Regions from separate parts of the Evansella sp. AB-rgal1 genome, predicted to be linked through region 1. Evidence: riboswitches for the same ligand, from Rfam matches in the RefSeq annotation. Region 1 holds a riboswitch; each other region holds the start of a gene.
The links. A riboswitch is a leader RNA that binds a small molecule or an ion and turns the genes downstream of it on or off. The one in region 1 is predicted to bind cyclic di-AMP.
Positions count from the first base shown of each region.

Region 2: linked by a shared signal. The riboswitch ahead of ACERII_RS17770 (dicarboxylate/amino acid:cation symporter) and the one ahead of ACERII_RS16125 (potassium channel family protein) in region 1 are both predicted to bind cyclic di-AMP.
Region 3: linked by a shared signal. The riboswitch ahead of ACERII_RS19690 (TrkH family potassium uptake protein) and the one ahead of ACERII_RS16125 (potassium channel family protein) in region 1 are both predicted to bind cyclic di-AMP.
Region 4: linked by a shared signal. The riboswitch ahead of ACERII_RS22800 (potassium channel family protein) and the one ahead of ACERII_RS16125 (potassium channel family protein) in region 1 are both predicted to bind cyclic di-AMP.

Region 1 is NZ_JBGUAU010000018.1:84,026-88,817, reverse strand. It holds gene ACERII_RS16135 (aspartyl-phosphate phosphatase Spo0E family protein) at 1-32, opposite strand, end outside; gene treP (PTS system trehalose-specific EIIBC component) at 625-2,058, shown strand; gene ACERII_RS16125 (potassium channel family protein) at 2,353-3,036, opposite strand; cyclic di-AMP (ydaO/yuaA leader) riboswitch at 3,077-3,216, opposite strand; gene ACERII_RS16120 (hypothetical protein) at 3,328-3,492, opposite strand; gene sigK (RNA polymerase sporulation sigma factor SigK) at 3,972-4,688, shown strand.
Region 2 is NZ_JBGUAU010000022.1:46,442-51,233, reverse strand. It holds gene ACERII_RS17790 (RNA-guided endonuclease TnpB family protein) at 1-10, opposite strand, end outside; gene ACERII_RS17785 (GNAT family N-acetyltransferase) at 88-807, opposite strand; gene ACERII_RS17780 (hypothetical protein) at 993-1,139, opposite strand; gene ACERII_RS17775 (flavodoxin domain-containing protein) at 1,869-2,360, opposite strand; gene ACERII_RS17770 (dicarboxylate/amino acid:cation symporter) at 2,626-3,867, opposite strand; cyclic di-AMP (ydaO/yuaA leader) riboswitch at 4,097-4,245, opposite strand; gene ACERII_RS17765 (DUF1761 domain-containing protein) at 4,481-4,792, shown strand, end outside.
Region 3 is NZ_JBGUAU010000027.1:13,221-18,012, reverse strand. It holds gene ACERII_RS19710 (DEAD/DEAH box helicase) at 1-54, shown strand, start outside; gene ACERII_RS19705 (DUF5392 family protein) at 148-591, opposite strand; gene ACERII_RS19700 (FMN-dependent NADH-azoreductase) at 896-1,522, shown strand; gene ACERII_RS19695 (hypothetical protein) at 1,824-1,991, opposite strand; cyclic di-AMP (ydaO/yuaA leader) riboswitch at 2,134-2,284, shown strand; gene ACERII_RS19690 (TrkH family potassium uptake protein) at 2,585-3,937, shown strand; gene pfkA (6-phosphofructokinase) at 4,341-4,792, shown strand, end outside.
Region 4 is NZ_JBGUAU010000038.1:24,676-29,467, forward strand. It holds gene ACERII_RS22790 (malate:quinone oxidoreductase) at 1-334, opposite strand, end outside; gene abc-f (ribosomal protection-like ABC-F family protein) at 625-2,265, opposite strand; cyclic di-AMP (ydaO/yuaA leader) riboswitch at 2,730-2,885, shown strand; gene ACERII_RS22800 (potassium channel family protein) at 2,949-3,611, shown strand; gene ACERII_RS22805 (TrkH family potassium uptake protein) at 3,613-4,792, shown strand, end outside.

The sequences.
Region 1 (4,792 bases):
TTTAATAACTTTAATACATATAATGGGTCCATTTTTCCATTCCTCCATTTTATTAAGTTATTACATAAATTTTGAATTTCGGTTCAAATTATGTACTGTCATAAGGAATCATTGGTAGAAATGAAAAGTCTTCTTAAAATATTTCAATTAAATGTTAGACTTTTTCATTATATTAACGGAAACTTCTTGCTTATTGTGTTGAAAAATGTCTAACACTATAGATGTTCATTAATTTGTCACACATAATTTAGGAGCATGTTCACTATTTAATATGTATTCAGTTTATTTGTTTATATTCTACACCTAAAGAATTTAATATTTGGCTATGTTAAAGGACAATGATATTTGATCCATGTTGATTTTTACGGAAGGGCGAGATTCCTTGGGCAAGCCAGCAACATTGAGTAAAAACCAAGATCAATGTGTAAAAGAGCCAAATATTAAAAGATTTAAATGAAAATAAACTTAACACTAATTTTACACCCTTGTTGACTAACATGTATATACAAGTTATACTGAAAGCGTAAACAAAAACTTGTATATACAAGGTGTGGAATTTTCTATGTTTTGCTTGTCTGTGATAGATGTAAGTATAGCAAAGAGTGGATTAAAGGGGGAATAATAATGAGTAACTACACAACTGAAGCAAAAGAATTGCTTGAGAGAATTGGCGGAAGTGAAAACATATCTGCCGTAACTCACTGTGCAACAAGAATGAGATTTGTTTTGATAGATCCAAAAAAAGCAGATCTAAAGGCAGTAGAATCTCTAGATATTGTTAAGGGAACATTCACACAAGCAGGTCAGTTTCAAGTAATTATTGGGAATGAAGTTGCTACCTTTTACAATGAATTTGTAAAAATAGCAGGAGTGGGGGATTCATCCAAGGATGAAGCAAAAGAAGCTGCAAAGAAAAATATGAATTTCCTTCAACGTCTAATAGGACATTTGGCTGATATCTTTACACCGTTAATTCCAGCGCTTGTTGTTGGTGGTCTTATTTTAGGTTTTAGAAATGTAATTGGTGAAATACAGATGTTTAACGAAGGAACTCAAACTCTTGTTGAGATCTCTCAATTCTGGGCGGGTGTGAATTCGTTTTTATGGTTAATAGGGGAAGCGATATTCCACTTCTTACCTGTTGGAATTACATGGGCTATTGCAAGGAAGATGGGTACAACTCAAATACTTGGAATCGTCTTAGGTATAACACTCGTATCACCACAATTACTTAATGCATATGGTGTCCCTGGAGCAGAAGAAATTCCAGTATGGGATTTCGGGTTTACTACTGTTGAAATGATAGGTTATCAAGCTCAGGTTATTCCAGCTATCTTAGCAGGATTTGTATTATCATTCTTGGAGCTACGATTACGTAAAGTGATTCCAAGTGTTGTTTCTATGATATTCGTTCCATTGTTTGCATTAGTACCAGCAGTGTTGATTGCACATGTCGTATTAGGACCGATTGGATGGACGATTGGTTCTGCAATATCAGATGTAGTATACACTAGCTTAACTTCTGCTTTTGGTTGGCTATTTGCAGCTATTTTCGGTTTTGCATATGCACCACTCGTTATTACAGGTTTGCATCATATGACAAATGCTATTGATCTTCAGTTAATGAGTGAATTTGGTGGAACAAACTTATGGCCAATGATTGCACTTTCTAATATTGCACAAGGGTCAGCGGTTGTAGCCATGATTTACTTAAATAGAAAAGATGAAAAAGAAAAGCAAGTTTCAGTACCAGCTGCAATTTCATGTTACCTTGGTGTAACGGAACCAGCGATGTTTGGTATTAACTTAAAATATGGATTCCCATTTTTAGCGGCAATGTTAGGATCAATGACAGCTGCAATAATCTCAGTAGGTAGTAACGTTATGGCAAATTCTATTGGAGTTGGAGGTATACCGGGTATTCTCTCCATACAGGTTCAACACATGTTTGTATTTGCCATTTCAATGATAGTCGCAATTGTAGTTCCGTTCATTCTTACTGTCATTTTCTCACGTACAAAAATGGGTGTAAATGCATATAAACGACTAGGGAAGTAAAAAGATATTTAGTGAAAAAAGCACTGAAAAAGTAATGTATACTTTCAGTGCTTTTTCTTTGGCTATGTTAAAGGATAATGTTGATTCTTATGAAAGGTGCGAGACTCCTTGAGGATGGAGCCTGGATGGCGACATGACGCCGTTGCCCACAGGACGTGGCCAAGTATTTAGGCGGAATTGGGAGGAGAGTTGCGGTTCGCCCTAGGAAAACGAGCAACCTGTAGCGAAAATCAACATCTACGTTTAACAGAGCCTTTTCTTTAAATGATACGTAACATACGACTTGAAAAAGAGTTACATTGCTTGATCTTCAAATCGTTTGATATCTTTGTTATGTCCAATTACAATTAGCAAGTCTCCTCTTTCAATTACATATGTTGGCTCCGGTGAAATATCTATGTTCTCTTTATTCTTTACCGCTAAAATTGTAACTCCATAACGTGCACGAATATCTAAATCGATCAGACTTTTAGTTTCAAGTTTTGGAGTAGCAAATAATTCTACAATGCTATATTCATCAGATAATTCAATAAAATCAATTACTTTTTCATCGGACATCTGTTGAGCAATTCTTCTTCCCATATCTTTTTCTGGATGAATAATATGGTCTGCTCCAATTTTCTCTAAAACTTTATGATGGTAATCATTTTTTGCTTTTACCCAAATATTCTTCAATCCCATTTCTTTTAAGAGCAGTGTAGTTAAAATACTTTCTTGTATGTTATCACCTATAGCTACAACGACAAAATCAAAATTACGAACACCTAATGATCGAAGAGTACTTTCATCTGTTGAGTTTGCCACAACGGCATGTGTAGCAATGTTGGAAAACTCTTGTATTTGTTGCTCATCCTTGTCCATCACAAGTACTTCATGTCCAATTTTTACAAGCTCTTTACAAATACTGCCACCAAATCGCCCTAATCCAATTACTACAAATTGCTTTCTATTACTCACGGTGTCATCTCCCTTATGCATGAAAAAAAAAGACCATTCCTAAGAAGGGTCTAAAAACAGACCTTTCTCTCTGCAACGCTTACGAAGTTAGCTGTCGGGTTAGGGGATGAGAGTACCCCTTCACATTGTGATTGACCCCAAGACGAATAGTTTCGTCAGATTCGGTTCCTCCGTTCCAATAGGACTAAGCGACAAAAAGGTTTTTTATTCATATAATTATTCATATTGGTAATTTACTCTTTGTTATATAAATTGTCAATACGTTTATCAAAATGTAAAAAAAACACCGTTTTGTTTTTATGTTCTAACACATTAAGTAGCATTGTGTTCACTTTCTTCATAGGCTATTAGTACAATTTCTTTTTCTGTAGCATTTCGAAGGTCCTCCTCTAATGATGAAATACGTTGAAGTAAGTCAGGGCTAAGGTGTGCTGTAGCGTAACGATCATAATCTAATGGGCTTTTATTATTTGTCAAAACAATCACTCCTTGGATATTATTAAAGTTAATATTTCCTTAATAGGGGTTTTTATGTAGGTTATCCAGAAAATACGCGTGATCAAGAATACTCATATCATAAAGTATTACTAACTTTGTTGGATTGTATTACATTCGCTTCAGCCAACTCACTGTCCTGTGGGGATCTGGCAAACGCTTGCTTCTGATCTGCTTCCCAGTGGAGTTACGGGGGCATTCGAGATTCCATATAAAGTTAAATTAACTAATAAGCTTCATAACGTATTTTCATCCGTCATCGTGCAATTCTCTTACTTGCATGGAAGTTTACCTGGAAAATAGATTCTCCGTCAGATTTTTAAAATGAAACATCAAATATTCCCTAATTATCAATTTATTAAACTCAATAAAAAATATTCGAAAAGAATAAATGTAGACAGACACAGACGACCTACACCTTGCATATAAATTAGGTACAATGCCCAAACGGAGGTGTGTGCATGTCCAGTCTACTTGCAGCGATTACACATTTTGTGAAAGAATTATTTGTTTTTGTTTCCTTTGTAAAAAACAATGCATTTCCACAACCGTTAAATGCAAAGGAAGAAAAAGAGTATATTCAAAAAATGCATGAAGGAGACGAGGAAGCGAGGAACCTCCTTATTGAACACAATTTGCGATTAGTGGCACATATTGTAAAGAAGTTTGAAAATACTCGAGAAGAAAACGAGGATTTAATATCCATCGGTACAATTGGGTTGATTAAAGCCATTGAAAGTTATTCTCCTGGTAAAGGAACAAAACTCGCCACGTATGCAGCGAGATGTATCGAGAACGAAATACTTATGCATTTACGAGCTTTAAAGAAGGTAAGAAAAGACGTCTCTTTACATGATCCAATTGGTCAGGATAAGGAAGGAAATGAAATTAGTCTTATCGACGTTCTTCAAGCGGAAACGGAAGATGTAGTAGAACAAATCCAATTAAGTATGGAGAAAAAACAAATTTACAAGTACATTCACATATTAGATGAGAGAGAGAAAGAAGTAGTTGTTGGAAGATTTGGATTAGATCTTAAGAAAGAAAGGACACAACGAGAAATTGCAAAAGAACTTGGTATTTCAAGAAGCTATGTTTCAAGAATTGAAAAAAGAGCATTGATGAAATTGTTTCATGAGTTTTATCGAGAACAAAAAAATGCATATAAAACTGAATAATAGATATGGTGGTGTGTCAAAAAAAATTGACACACCTACTTTATTCTTGAAAATCAAAAAATGTTGATTTATTACTTGCGTTTTGAGATGAGTGAGAGTATTAT
Region 2 (4,792 bases), on a different contig from region 1:
TATGTTGCATAAAAAGAGCTGCAACATTGCAACTCGAAATTTTACTAACGCTCTCCGTTAGCTTAAGTCAAACTATTCACAATATCGCTAACTAGAATGTTCTAATGAAATAACTGTAGTTTTGTTTTCAACACAACCATTGGATATCATTATTTTTCTCATAGAATTATTATCAATTTGGGTAGCACCCAAATAAGACTTTGCTTTGAAATCATTTTGCAACCTATATAGCCCTATTAGATGTAGGTTCTTGCCCAGACCTGTTCCTCGGAATTTTGGATGAGTTCCTATCCAAAAAATTCTTCCTTCTTTATCCTTATCTGGTTCAAGGTGAGGAAAGACCACTCCAACAGGTTCATTTTTAACTATATAGACGGTGAACATTCTCTGTACTTCTGAAGGCAGTTCAGTTTCCATACTTATTAAAAATTTCTCTGTATCATCCATATTCCGATTCATTACTTCAGATAAAAATGAAACTGATTCCTTCTCTGTAATTGACCATAATTCGTAAGTTGATATCCCAATATTTATTGGCTTTCTTAAAGACCTTTTATATATTACTCTCTCACCTTTAATCTTCATCTTATTCCTTGTGTAATTTAATCGTTCTAAGTGAATTATAGGACACTCTAGCAACACTTTTTTAAATATACTGTTTTCCGTTTTAGTTAGAAGTTCATTTATAAAACCATCGATTTGGTTCGCTTGATTCAAGTTATCTTCTAAAATTTCCAAGATAATTTGTTTGTCGCTTATTATACTATGCACTCCAACTTCTTTTAGTTGGTTCAGTATTCCATTCATAATTTGTTCTCCCTTTATTCTTTCTTATTGTATTAACCTGCTTCGTTCGTTCAATAAAAAATCACATTTACTTATTGATCCATCCTTCTCCATTAGTTTAACATCATTTTCCAGTTTGTAGAAACAAAAAAAGAGCTGCAACTTTGCAACTCGCAATTTAACTAACGATTCCCGTTAGTGACATATTAAGCACCGTATTTCCATCCCCAAAAAGAAACAATAAGACCGATAGCTGAAATAAAAAATCCGACTGTAACTGGTGAACCACTTGATACAAGTATGAATGATATACCAAATAATATTATTGAAATACCTAAAAGTAATGTTTTCATAATATTTATTACTCCCTTTTTTTATCGACGTTAAATAAATAACTCTTCAGTAAACTTTATCTTAATTTTTGTATTATTTTCCAGTTCGACAACGCCTGTTTGATCCACTAACGCTTCTCCCTTAGTTATGTAACTAATTTAATGAAAACCCTTATGATTACGATACTAGTCCAACAACTTTCAGGATTGTGTTCAAAATAAATCCTATTCCTACGAATATAATCATAAATCTTATTATAAATGAGTATTTTCGAGGATTTTGTATAAATGCAAATATACCAACTAATAAGAAAATAACACCTAAACTGAAATTAAATAGAGCTTCCAAATTTATTCACCATCTAAAACCTTATTGTGCGAAACCTCTCCGTTCGATTAAGTCATTTCACAAATTCCGTATATTACTCCCTTCTATTTTAACATAAATATCCAAATCCTTCTCTTTCTCATTAGAGTTCGCATGGCAAATCACATCCAACTCACAAGAAGAAAGATTCATTTCCCCCTATTTGAAGAGGTGTGTGAATTACTTTGTGATTTCATCTCTATTTAACGATAAAACACCGATATAACAACAAAAAATCACATGTGATTTCTACTGTGAAATCGCATGTTATTTTGCTTGCGAATGGCAAGTTTGCACCTCTGAAGTAAACCCGTTACATGCCATTGTGAAGCCTTTTTGGATGAGGATGAGTATCAAATTCAACGTTTAACAAAGCCATTTTATTAAGCTACAAACATACCACCGTTAAACTTACGAGCAAACTTTTCAATCTCTTCCTCACTCAAAGTAGACATATCCGTTGCATTTCCGTCTACTCTTTTGACAATAAATTTCTCCAAAAAGTTCATTTTAGAAAAATCAAACTCTCCACCAAATATTCCGCTCGCAAGTGCCTGCTTTCTCATTTGTTCAGGAAAGGCCAATTCTAATTGTGACAGAGCTTTTTCTCCATCTAACATACAACATATGAATAACCCTAGTTTTTTTGATAGTAATTCCTGCTCATTGGCTTTTATAAATTTTCTCATTTTCCCTTGAACCATACCAGCATGAATAGAGCTCCCTAAAATTACAGAATCGTAGTCAGAGAGATTAATCGAACTAGCTTTTTTCAAATTAATAAGAGTTCCCTTTCCATGTAACTGATCCATTAATAGATTAGCCGCTTTCTCCGTCGTTCCTCTCGAAGTTGCATAAATTATAGCAGTTTTCATAAAGACCACCACCTTTTCCGAAGAAATATTTTCCAATTATATTATACTAGCATTATTCTAAATAATTTTAATGATAGTAACGAAAAATGTGTATGTTTTATGAACAATATCTGCTAGAGTATAGACGGCTGAAGCGATTGGAACACAAACCAACAGAGTTAGTAATTACAGATAGTAGGATACTTGTATTTTCAGGGTAACCTTTATAAAAAAAGATGTCTCCATCTACCTTATTCAAAAGATAGATGAGACACCTTTTTGTTAATTATCCAGTAATATTATCTAGGCCGTGCTTCTTTTCAGATTCTGCAACTACAATTGCGCAGGATGCATCTCCTGTGATATTAACAGCTGTTCTCGTCATATCAAGAAGTCGGTCCACACCAATAATCAGGGCAATTCCTTCTACAGGTAAACCTACTGATGTTAATACCATAGCAAGCATTATTAAGCCTACACCAGGAACTCCGGCAGTACCAATACTTGCAAGAACTGCGGTTAAAACAACAACTAAGATTTGATTCATTGTTAAGTCTACTGCAAACACTTGCGCGATAAAGACAACAGCTACCCCTTGCATAATTGCCGTTCCATCCATGTTAACTGTTGCACCAAGTGGTTGAACAAAACTACTAATTGATTTCGGTACATTCAAGTTTTTCTGTGCTGTTTCCATGGAGACTGGAAGTGTAGCACTACTGCTTGATGTACTAAAGGCTACAGACATTGCTGGTGCAAATCCTTTGAAAAACTTGATTGGATTCATTTTTCCTAGCAATGAAACTGCTGTACCATACGTTACTATTGTATGAATAACGAGCGCGATCATTACTGCGATAAAGTAGAGCCCCATCACCTCAAAGGCTTCCCACCCTAGTTTTCCAATAGCAGATGCAATTAACGCAAACGCACCATATGGGGCCAAGACCATCACGAGGTTAACAAGGTACATCATAATATGATTTGTTTGTTCCACAAGTTGATAGACAAGCTTCGTTTTCTCCCCAAGCACAGCGATTCCTAACCCGAAAAATACGGCAAATGCAATGATTTGTAGCATATTTCCACTAGACATAGAGTCAATTGGGTTTGTTGGGATAATATTTAAGATCGTATCCACCACTGGTGGTGCTTCCCTTGGCTCATAATGAGCATTTTCCGTATCGAAGTTTCCATTTGCACCGGGTTGGATTAAAGTGGCTACTCCTAAAGCAATAGTGATCGCTACTGTCGTGGTTACTAAGAAATATCCTATTGTCTTTAGCCCAATTCTTCCAAGTTTTTTTGGATCTCCTAGAGCAGCAACACCTAGTGTAATGGTGATAAACACTAATGGTACCACTAGCATTTTAATCAGATTTAAAAATAGCTGACCTACTGGATATAGTAGATACTGATCCACAACAGAAAACACACCAGATGCGAACAAATTCAATAGAAAACCAGCGATAATACCTAGAATCAGTGCAATAATAATTTTTTTTGTAAGATTGTTGTTTCGTTTCATGAATGTAATCCTCCTTTTTTTATGTCATGCTGCATTTCGTCCGTGTTGTAAGGAGTTCTTCTCTCACTTTGAACATTACGATTGCAACGAGTTCACCAATTATATCTTTTTTACACGAAGACTTTGAAAACTAGGGCTTCGCCTTCTCGCTTTATCACTTTACTGAGTTAAACTTTTCCACAGAAAAAAACCACGAAAGAGAGAACTCAGTCATGGCTTTAATAAACTTAGCTGGTTCTATAATAGCTTACGAGGTTAGCTGTCGGATTCGGGTGTATAGAAATCACCCTACCTAAAAAAGGATTCACCCCTATGGCCATAGGCCACACTTGAAAGTCGGTTCCCCCGCTCCTGCATAGGATTAAGCTGTCTATGAAACTAGATTTATATTACTATATACAAACGTCCTCGTCAATAATCGACATTATTTTTTAAAAAATTTACTTAAGAGATAATAACATAACTCTATTTTCTTTTTAAAAAGCACTCAGTAATAATTTTGTTGTAAAAAATACTATCAGTAAGATAAATAGTCTATACTTGTACTGTTGTTATTTAATCAGATATATTTTTAAAAATGCAATAGTAATTTGATACGAAAGTAGGGAGATTTATGATCTTTGCAGTTATTTTAGGAGTTATCATTTATATGGCGAGTGGGATGATATACTATTCCATCCTGGGAAATAGGTGGGTGGAGGAATTAAATATTAAACCTGAACAACCAAACTATGGATTGTTAACATTGGTTACTGTTCTTACCACCTTTGTTTTTTTCATTATACTTCAACTTTCACAAGCGGAAACGTTACTTGATGGCGCTTTATTGGGAGCAGGAGTAGGGTTCATCGTCTCCCTTGCTTATGCGAAGGACTTTATTTTCGGATTAGGATCTAGTAGCAAAAAGCAAGTGGTGGTCTACTTT
Region 3 (4,792 bases), on a different contig from region 1:
GAGCAGAGCACAACATTGACAGAAGATGACATTCGGGAAATTCTTATGATATAAAAGTGTTTTAGGAAGGCATTATGCCCCATTTTCTCATCAAAAAAAGTAAAGGAATGACTTAGCTAACTCAAACCTAGCTAAATCATTCCTTCGTTATTTACCCAAATGCTTATTAGTATTTTCCTCTTGTTGCAAAAACTCCAAAAAGATTGCAACGGATTTATATGGCTCAGAATGTAGTTGATCCAAGTATTTCTCCTTGGAGTAATCATTTATGACTTCACTTTTCTTAATGCGTTTCTCGATATATTCAAAACTTGTATTGTGAATTTCTTTATTATAGTACTTTGATTCTTTAAAGAATGCCATTCCAACAGCACCAGTGACACAGAAGATGAGTACCATCATGCCAATTTCAGCATTCGATGGAGCATACGTAATTAAGAAATATAAGTTAAATATAGAGGAGAACAGTAATGGAATAGCAATAAATGTAAATATCATGCTTTTCTTTGTTAAAGGTGCTATTTCCGAATGCATTTCCTCTAATTGACTCTTCACATAATTTGAACGGTTGTTTCCTCGAAATAAACTCATGTTCTTTCACATCCTTTGTATAGTTTAAAAGGCTTTATATATCATTATGAACCTATTTTTTATTTTATAGTCTCATATAAATTCATTGGAAGTATCTTCTCTTCCTTTTACAAATTTTCTACTTAGAAATTGTTAGTCTTTTTTTGCGTGATGTTTATTGTTTGACTTTCACACTTAGTATCATTATACTAATCTTTATATTTAGTATGCATAGCAACTATTTTCTTGTTGGTTGTCCTCATGCTTATTTTTAAAACAAATTGTTGCTGTAGCAACGGTTATTATATTATGGAGGTAGTTATTTATGACAAGGGTTTTATTTATTAAGGCAAATTCAAGACCAATCGAACAAGCGGTAAGTGTGAAGTTGTATCATACTTTCCTTGATGCATACAAAGCAACTCACCCAGAAGATGAAGTTACAGAGCTTGATTTGTTTGAGGAAAATCTTCCGTATTACGGATTAGATAGTATTAATGGAATGTATAAACTAGCGAATGGCTTTGAATTAACCCCATCAGAGACACAAGCTACGAATTTAGTAAATAAATATTTAGATCAGTTCTTAGCAGCGGATAAAGTAGTATTTGCATTCCCATTATGGAACTTCACTGTACCAGCAGTATTACACACGTATTTAGATTACTTAGCACAAGCAGGGAAAACGTTCCGCTATACACCAGAAGGACCAGTTGGTTTATTAACGGATAAAAAAGCTGTTCTATTGAATGCAAGAGGTGGAGTGTACTCCGAAGGTCCTGCTCAAGCTTCAGAAATGGCAGTAAATTATGTATCAACAATGTTAAACTTCTGGGGAGTAAAAGATATCACTTCGGTAATCATCGAAGGACATAACCAATTCCCGGATCAAGCAGAAGAAATTATTCAAAAAGGTTTAGACGAAGCTGTTTCTGTTGCGAAGCAAGCATAAGTAAAATAAGTAGGGCTGTTCCCAAAAGTCATCTAATTGATGATTTTTGTTTGGAACAGCTTTTTTACTAGGTCCATTTGTAGGCGCAACAGACAGAGGTAGTGCCTACCCAGGCCTACGGTTAAATCCGAGAACAAACGAGAGTATGAGGGAGAAAAGTGACTAGGTCATTTTATAGGCACTACCGCAGTAGTGCCTACCTTGGCATGCGGTTAAATCCGCGAGCAGACGGGAGCATGAGGGAGAAAAATAAAAATGGTGTGCTCCAAAGGCTTAAACTTTTGAAACACACCACTTTTTTCTAGTTTTTTTCGTTATGTACATAAGGAAAGTAAGGGTGCTTTGGGTAAATTGTGTTCGGAAATAAATTTGGTTTACTCACATAGTCTTGTTGACTCGCATTCTTTAATGGTTGAATAAACTGAAGTCCACTTCCATCGAAATAAGGTAATTTCTCTTCTAATTTCATTATGATCAGCCACCCTTTTTGTTAGTATCTACTCACATTAATTATAAGTAAGAGATAGTACTTTTGTCACTAAATTGTTGAAAATATTTCTATTGACAGTGTCGTGAACTAGGAGTAAATTACGATTATAAAAGTAAATAAAAACCTTATATCGCTGAATTTGTTATACAAAACGGAGGAACCACTTTGGTAAAGAGGAAGAACTCTTTATCTTGGGGTGAATCATTTTTATGAAGGGGTACTCTCAACTCCTAATCCGACAGCTAACTTCGTAAGCGTTACAAAGGGAACAGAAGAAAACTTATATTTATACTTTACGAATATGTAGAGTTGCTAAAGGGTTAAAGTATAAAAAACTTCGGTTTTCGTTATGGTAGACTGGGTGACTAACTACTTTACCATTTATTTCCTGTTCTTATTTCAAGAGAGAAGGTCTGATTCAGACTCTTCTTTAAGGCGCAAAGAAAAGGGGAAACTCAAAACCTACCTTTTTAATGCCCTACATCGAGATTAGTCTTTTTTGTATTTGAGGAGATGAACAAAGTGGATAAAGCATTAGCGTATATTAGCACAAAACAAGGTAATAGTGAGTTATGGTGAACTTTGGAGTAACGAAAGTCAATTCGATAAAGTTAACTTCTGTACAAATAATCGTGATATTCTATGTTGCTGCCGTTTTCTTATCTACGATTCTTTTAAGCTTACCAATTGCGTTAAATCCAGGTGTAGAATGGTCGTTCATTAATGCTATTTTTACTGCAGTCAGTGCCATAAGTGTTACAGGATTAACCGTTGTTTCCACTGCAGAAACGTTCAGCGTAACAGGTGTCTTTATTCTAGCTTTTATTCTTCAGTTTGGTGGTATAGGAATAATGACTCTTGGTACCTTTATTTGGGTTCTTTTAGGAAGGAAAATTGGTTTTCGCGAAAGACAATTAATAATGACGGATCAAAATCGGCACACCTTTTCAGGACTTGTTCAACTAATGCTCCAAATATTACTATTATTTTTAATAATTGAAGCAATTGGAACAGTGATATTAGGTACTTACTTTCTAAACTATTATCCAACTTGGCAAGAGGCTTATTTACAAGGTTTCTTTGGGGCTGTAAGTGCCGCAACGAATGCTGGTTTTGATATTACAGGGGAGTCCTTGGCACCTTTTGCAAAAGATTATTTTGTCCAATCTATAAATATGCTTCTGTTAATATTCGGAGCAATAGGTTTTCCCGTTTTATTAGAAATAAAAGAGAGTATGAGATCAAGAGAAAAATTTCACTTCTCTTTATTTACAAAAATTACAACAATCACTTTTTTCATTTTAGTTCTTATTGGAACACTTTTGATTTATTATTTTGATAGAAGTCATTTTTTCACGGATAAGTCTTGGCATGAATCCCTTTTCTTTGCACTCTTTCAATCTGTTACAACGAGAAATGGTGGTTTAGCAACAATGGATGTAAGTGAGTTTACCGTTTCTACTCAATTGGTCCAAAGTCTTCTTATGTTTATTGGTGCTTCACCTAGCAGTGTTGGCGGAGGGATTAGAACTACAACATTTGCTATTGCCATTTTAGCGATTTTTGCATTTGCTCGTGGCAGACAATCGGTGAAGATATTTAAACGGGAGATAGATACAGAGGATATTATGAAATCCTTTGTGGTAATCTCAGTTGCGGTTATGCTCTGTGGAACTGCGGTAATACTTCTAGCCAATACGGAATCATTTCCTCTAATGGCAATTGTTTATGAAGTGAGCTCCGCCTTCGGAACAACAGGGTTATCTATGGGGATTACTCCCGAGCTAAGTACTCCTGGCAAGATTGTGATTATCTTCCTCATGTTTATTGGGAGAATAGGAATCTTTTCCTTTCTATTTATCATTCGAGGAAAAACAACGACAGAACTATATCATTACCCAAAAGAGAGAGTTATTATCGGGTAAATGAAGTTTCCTTCAGGGGCAACACGTCTGCCAATGAAATAGTTGTACGTTGTTGATTAATGAGGATACGTCTTGAAGTAGATAAGTACTATGTACATCCTTTAGAATGAGTGGAAACCATATAGCTCATCAGCGCACCTAGGAAAGAGAGCTTGCAGTAGCGAAGGGAACATAATCATACACAATTAGTATCCTTTATAGTTTGATTCAATTTTAAAAGGGGTATTTTGAGGATATCACCTTAAACATATAAAATTTCGTAATATCCGATTTCAAATAATAACATGAAGTAATAAATTAACAGTATTGTGGATAATTTAAGTATGGACTGTATCTAAGTATCGTGTAATTTTTGACAAATAGTACATACAAATAATACTTTCACTTAAAAGGAGTGGTTTCTTTGAAAAGAGTTGCTGTGATGACAAGTGGTGGAGATTCACCAGGAATGAATGCGGCTGTTAGAGCTGTAACGAAAAAAGCAATTTACCATAATCTTGATGTCTATGGTGTATACAGAGGCTATGAAGGATTAATGGAAGGAGATATAAAAAAGTTAGAGCTAAAGGATGTTGGTAGTATTATCCATCGTGGCGGAACTATATTAGGAACCGCGAGAAGTGAACGATTCAAAACGGAAGAAGGGCAACAGCAAGCTTTAGAGCAACTAGCAAAGCACGATATTGATAGTCTTGTTGTTATCGGCGGAGATGGCTCGTATCGAGGTGCTCAAGCTTTACATAAAAAGGGGATTAATACAATTGGAATACCAGGTACCATAGATAACGATATAAATGGTACTGATTTCACATTAGGATTTAGTACTGCTATAAATACAGTTATTGAAGCAGTAGA
Region 4 (4,792 bases), on a different contig from region 1:
TAATAAAATCCTCTGGATTAGATAGCCGATTGCTGTTTACTAAGTAAGACCAAAACTGCATAGAGTCTTGAAATTGTTCATTGATTTTTATTGCCTTACTAACATCTAAAGATCCATCCGGCTTTTCGACTGTGTAGTTTAGTTCACATAGTGCTGCATGCCCAGTACCCGCATTGTTCCATTCGTTGGAGCTTTCCTCTCCAGCGCTTGCGAGTTTCTCAAAAACTGTTATTTTCCAATCTGGCACTAGTTCTTTCAAGAGTGTACCTAATGTAGCACTCATGATTCCTGCGCCAATTAAAATGACATCTGTTTTAGCTTCTCTGCTGCTCATATTTACCAACCTTTCCTCCTAATTTTTGCAGAAGGATGTAGGTGCTCCTGATTTGGCGTCAAACCAAGCCAAGTCGCAACCTAGTCACACATCTTTTCTGGATCGAATATAACTAGATACTATTGTATCACTATTATTTTGAAAATTAAAATATTATTTACTATTCCTACGATACTTATATTCTATATTATAGCAAAATATTCAAAGGTCGTATAACTCCAGTTTAAGGGATAAACAAGAAAGGGGAACGAAGAATGGCGTGGGAACGGTCCACGCCATATATTTGGATATCAATGTTTTTTATTTAGGTTCTTTATTTTCCTTGTAAGCTCTTTAAATTTCTCGTCCAGTTTCTTGTATTCTTTCTCATTCGGAGTCATAAAGCTAAGTTTTCCCAACGCCTCTTGTCTTTCCGTTTCTAATGTTAAGCGCAACTCATCCAGATCATCTCTTTTCAACGGTTCGTCATTCCATTGTCTCTGGATTTTTTGATTGGAAATGACATACCTAGTACTTGTTGTTTTTTCAAGAAAATATCGATCATGAGATACAACGAGCAGCGTTCCGTCGTATTGTGACAGTGTTTCTTCTAATTGTTCTCGTGATGGTAAATCGAGATGATTCGTCGGTTCATCTAAGATAAGCGCATCCTTCTCTTCTAATATATATTTCATGAGTTTACATTTTACACGTTCTCCCATACTCATCTCTTGAACGGGTTCTGTCCATTGTGAAGCAGTAAACCCCAAATGCTTCATTAAATTTTGAACTTTTCCTCTTGCTTCAAATGTCTCTTGATAAAACAGCTGTGCTGGTGTTTGTTCCAGAGGTAAATCAAACACTTCTTGAGTTAAATATCCAATGTTAGCCGTTGGCGAAATCCATACATCTCCTTCAGAGGTTTCCATACCATTTATTATATTTAATAATGTTGTTTTACCACTTCCGTTTGGTCCAACAATAGCAACTTTTTCTCCATGCTGAATAGTAAAACTAACATTCTTAAATAATGTTCGCTCGTGAAAAGATTTAGAAATATTTGTTACCTCTAAAAGTCGTTTTCCCACTTTGTCATTCGCTCTCATTGAAAATTGTACAGTATATTCTGGCGTTACACGTTCTACTTTCACTCTTTCTAACTCTTTCTCTAATCGCTTTTGTTTTGATTTTACTTGTGCATCCATCTTTTTGGCTTTCACACGATAGTATTCCTTCATTCCATCCTTTTTTGTGGATTGACCATGTGCCTTTTTCGACCAAGAGGTAAGCTCCTTCATTTGTCCATCGATTCGCTCCACCATCTTTTGCTGCTGCTCATATTTTCGTTGCTGTGATAGCCGTTTTTGTCTCCGATGCTCCATATACTGAGAATAGTTCCCTTTAAATTCAACAAGTGTTTTCTCCTCCAGAGACCATATTTTAGTCGCAACGGCGTCGAGAAAATATCGATCATGAGAGACAAGGAGGATGGTTCCGTGATAATTTTTCATTTCCTTCTGTAACAATTGCAAACTTCCATCATCAAGATGGTTTGTGGGTTCATCTAAGAGTAATAGATCTCCTTTTTCGGAAAAACCAGTTGCAAGTCTTGCTTTTCGTTTTTCTCCTCCACTTAAGTGGGGAAAATCAACGTTCGGAACATGCCAATTCTCTCGTAACTTTTTTTCCAGAGGGGTCTTCTCTTTGGAAAAATGGAATTCTGTTTCTTGCTCTACCATAATTATCTTCATATCTTGTTCTAGCCACTGTATTTGTCCTTTTGACGGATGGATATCTTCGTGAATCATTTCTAACAATGAAGTTTTTCCAGCACCGTTCTTTCCGATGATTCCGATGATATCTCCTTGTTGAACACTTGCATTGATATCTTGAAAAATAGTGTTGTCCACTATTTCATAGCTTACGTTTGATAATTTTAACAGTTCTTTCATACGATCAACCCTCTTTACAGGGAGAACAAAAAATCCTCCCAAATTTGATTTGGAAGGATTAGCCGTGCCATTACATACACAAACAAAGCTATCTTTTGACATAGCTCATTTTATTGGATTCTATAGAAAAATGGGCAGACTAATCCTATTTCGATTGATTTGAAATTTGTGATTTCAAATGTTAGAAAATAAGATTAGTTATCCATCGGCCACCCATCATCCCTTCAATAAGTATTAAGGTAATTATAACACAGAAAAATTTGGAAATTCAATAATTGGATGGGGGGATATCAGGAGGAGATCGAGCAGATGAGAGGAGTTTTTATCTCGTGAAATGCTCGATCAATGGCCGGTGAATGTCTAATAACTAAAAATCTACTTAAAGTAAAGTTATTTTTGTCACAAAATCGATATTGACAATCGAAAATGGGAGGAGTAAAGTACGATTATAAAAATAAATATAATCCTTTATATCGCTGAATCTGTCTAAAGGCAGAACGGAGGAACCAATTTTCGGCAAGTAGATTACTAGTTGCCGTGGGGTGAGTCTTATTATAAGAAAGGGTACTCTCTATCCTTAACCCGACAGCTAACTTCGTAAGCGTTCATGGAGAGAAAGGTCTGTGATGAAGACCCTTCTTTAAGATTGGTCTTTTTTCATATGGGCAAAAGGAGATGTCATAATGGCAAGTAAAAAACAGTTTGTTGTTATTGGTCTAGGTCGTTTTGGGGGCAGTGTTTGCAAAGAACTTGTTAGATTAGGGAACGAAGTACTAGCGTTAGATACGGATGAACAAAAAGTAAACGAATTTGCAAAATACGCAACACATGCAGTAGTTGCAGATTCAACTGATGAAAGAGCACTAATCTCATTAGGAATACGAAATTTTGATTCTGTTATCGTTGCCATTGGTGATAACATTCAAGCTAGTATATTAACTACACTACTTTTAAAAGAAATTGGAGTAAAACATGTTTGTGTAAAAGCGAGAAATACTTATCATCATAAAGTGCTTGTAAAAATCGGAGCAGATAGAGTAGTACACCCGGAAAGTGATATGGGGAGACGAATTGCCCAACAAATGTCAGATGAAAATGTAATAGATTTTATTGAGCTTTCGGATGAGTATAGTATTGTTGAGCTAATAGCTTCACCCAAAATTGAAGGGAAAACCCTTATTGATTTAAATATTAGAGCTCGTTTTGGTATAACCATACTTGCTATTAAAAAAGGAAACGATATAGATATTTCACCATTACCTAATTATCAAATTTCTCACAAAGATTTACTTATTGTCATTGGACATAATGATGACATTAAACGTTTTGAAGATCAGGTGATGTAACGTGAAAATAGTTAATTTACTAACTCACTGGCGATTTTCACCGCCACAATTATTGGCTTTAAGCTTCGGAGTTGTCATCATTGTTGGTACACTTTTATTAAAGCTACCATGGAGTACAGTGGAAACTGTTTCATGGATGGATGCTTTTTTTACTGCTGCATCAGCAACGACGGTAACAGGATTAGTTGTGGTAGATACAGGGAGTGCTTTCACTAGTTTTGGGCAAGTAATCGTTATGATTTTAATAAAAATTGGTGGATTAGGATTAATGACGTTTGCCATTATGACCGTTTTAGTCTTAGGAAAACGGATAGGACTTAAAGAAAGAGTGCTTCTACAAGAAGCACTGAATCAGCATTCCATAGGGGGAGTAGTTCGCTTAGTAAAAATATTATTTGTTTTTTCCATTTCCATGGAGCTGTTGGCTACTATTTTCCTTTCCTTTCGGTGGGTTCCTGAGTACGGTTGGGGTCATGGTGTTTTTACAAGTCTATTTCATTCTATTTCTGCCTTTAACAATGCAGGATTTAGTATATGGTCAGACAGCTTATCAAAGTATGTGGGTGACCCCAGCATAAATATTGTCATTACTATTTTATTTATTACTGGAGGATTAGGGTTCACCGTTATCTATGATGTAATGACAACAAAGAAATTTCGTCTTTTTGCATTGCATACAAAAATTATGCTTGTAGGAACAGTTGTATTAAACATAGTTGCAATGCTTGTTATTTTTCTATTGGAATACTCAAATCCATTAACATTAGGATCTATGTCAAGTGGGGAACAGTTCTGGGCATCGTATTTTCAAGCTGTAACTCCAAGAACAGCAGGGTTTAATACCATTGATATAGGGAGTATGAATCCTGGTACGATAGTATTTATGCTACTGTTAATGTTTATTGGAGCGGGCAGTGCTTCTACTGCGAGTGGAGTAAAACTAACAACGTTCCTAGTTATTCTGTTGGCCGTTTTTACCTACTTAAGAGGAAAACAAGAACCAGTGATTTTTAGGCGTAGAATCAACAACGAAATTGTCCATCGAGCATTAGCTATTGTAGTGATTAGTTTAATAGTTATCTTTCTATCCATATTAGCTCTTAGTGTGACGGAATCGAATGCACCGTTTCTGAATATTGTTTTCGAAGCTTTTTCAGCATTCGGTACTGTCGGGTTATCTA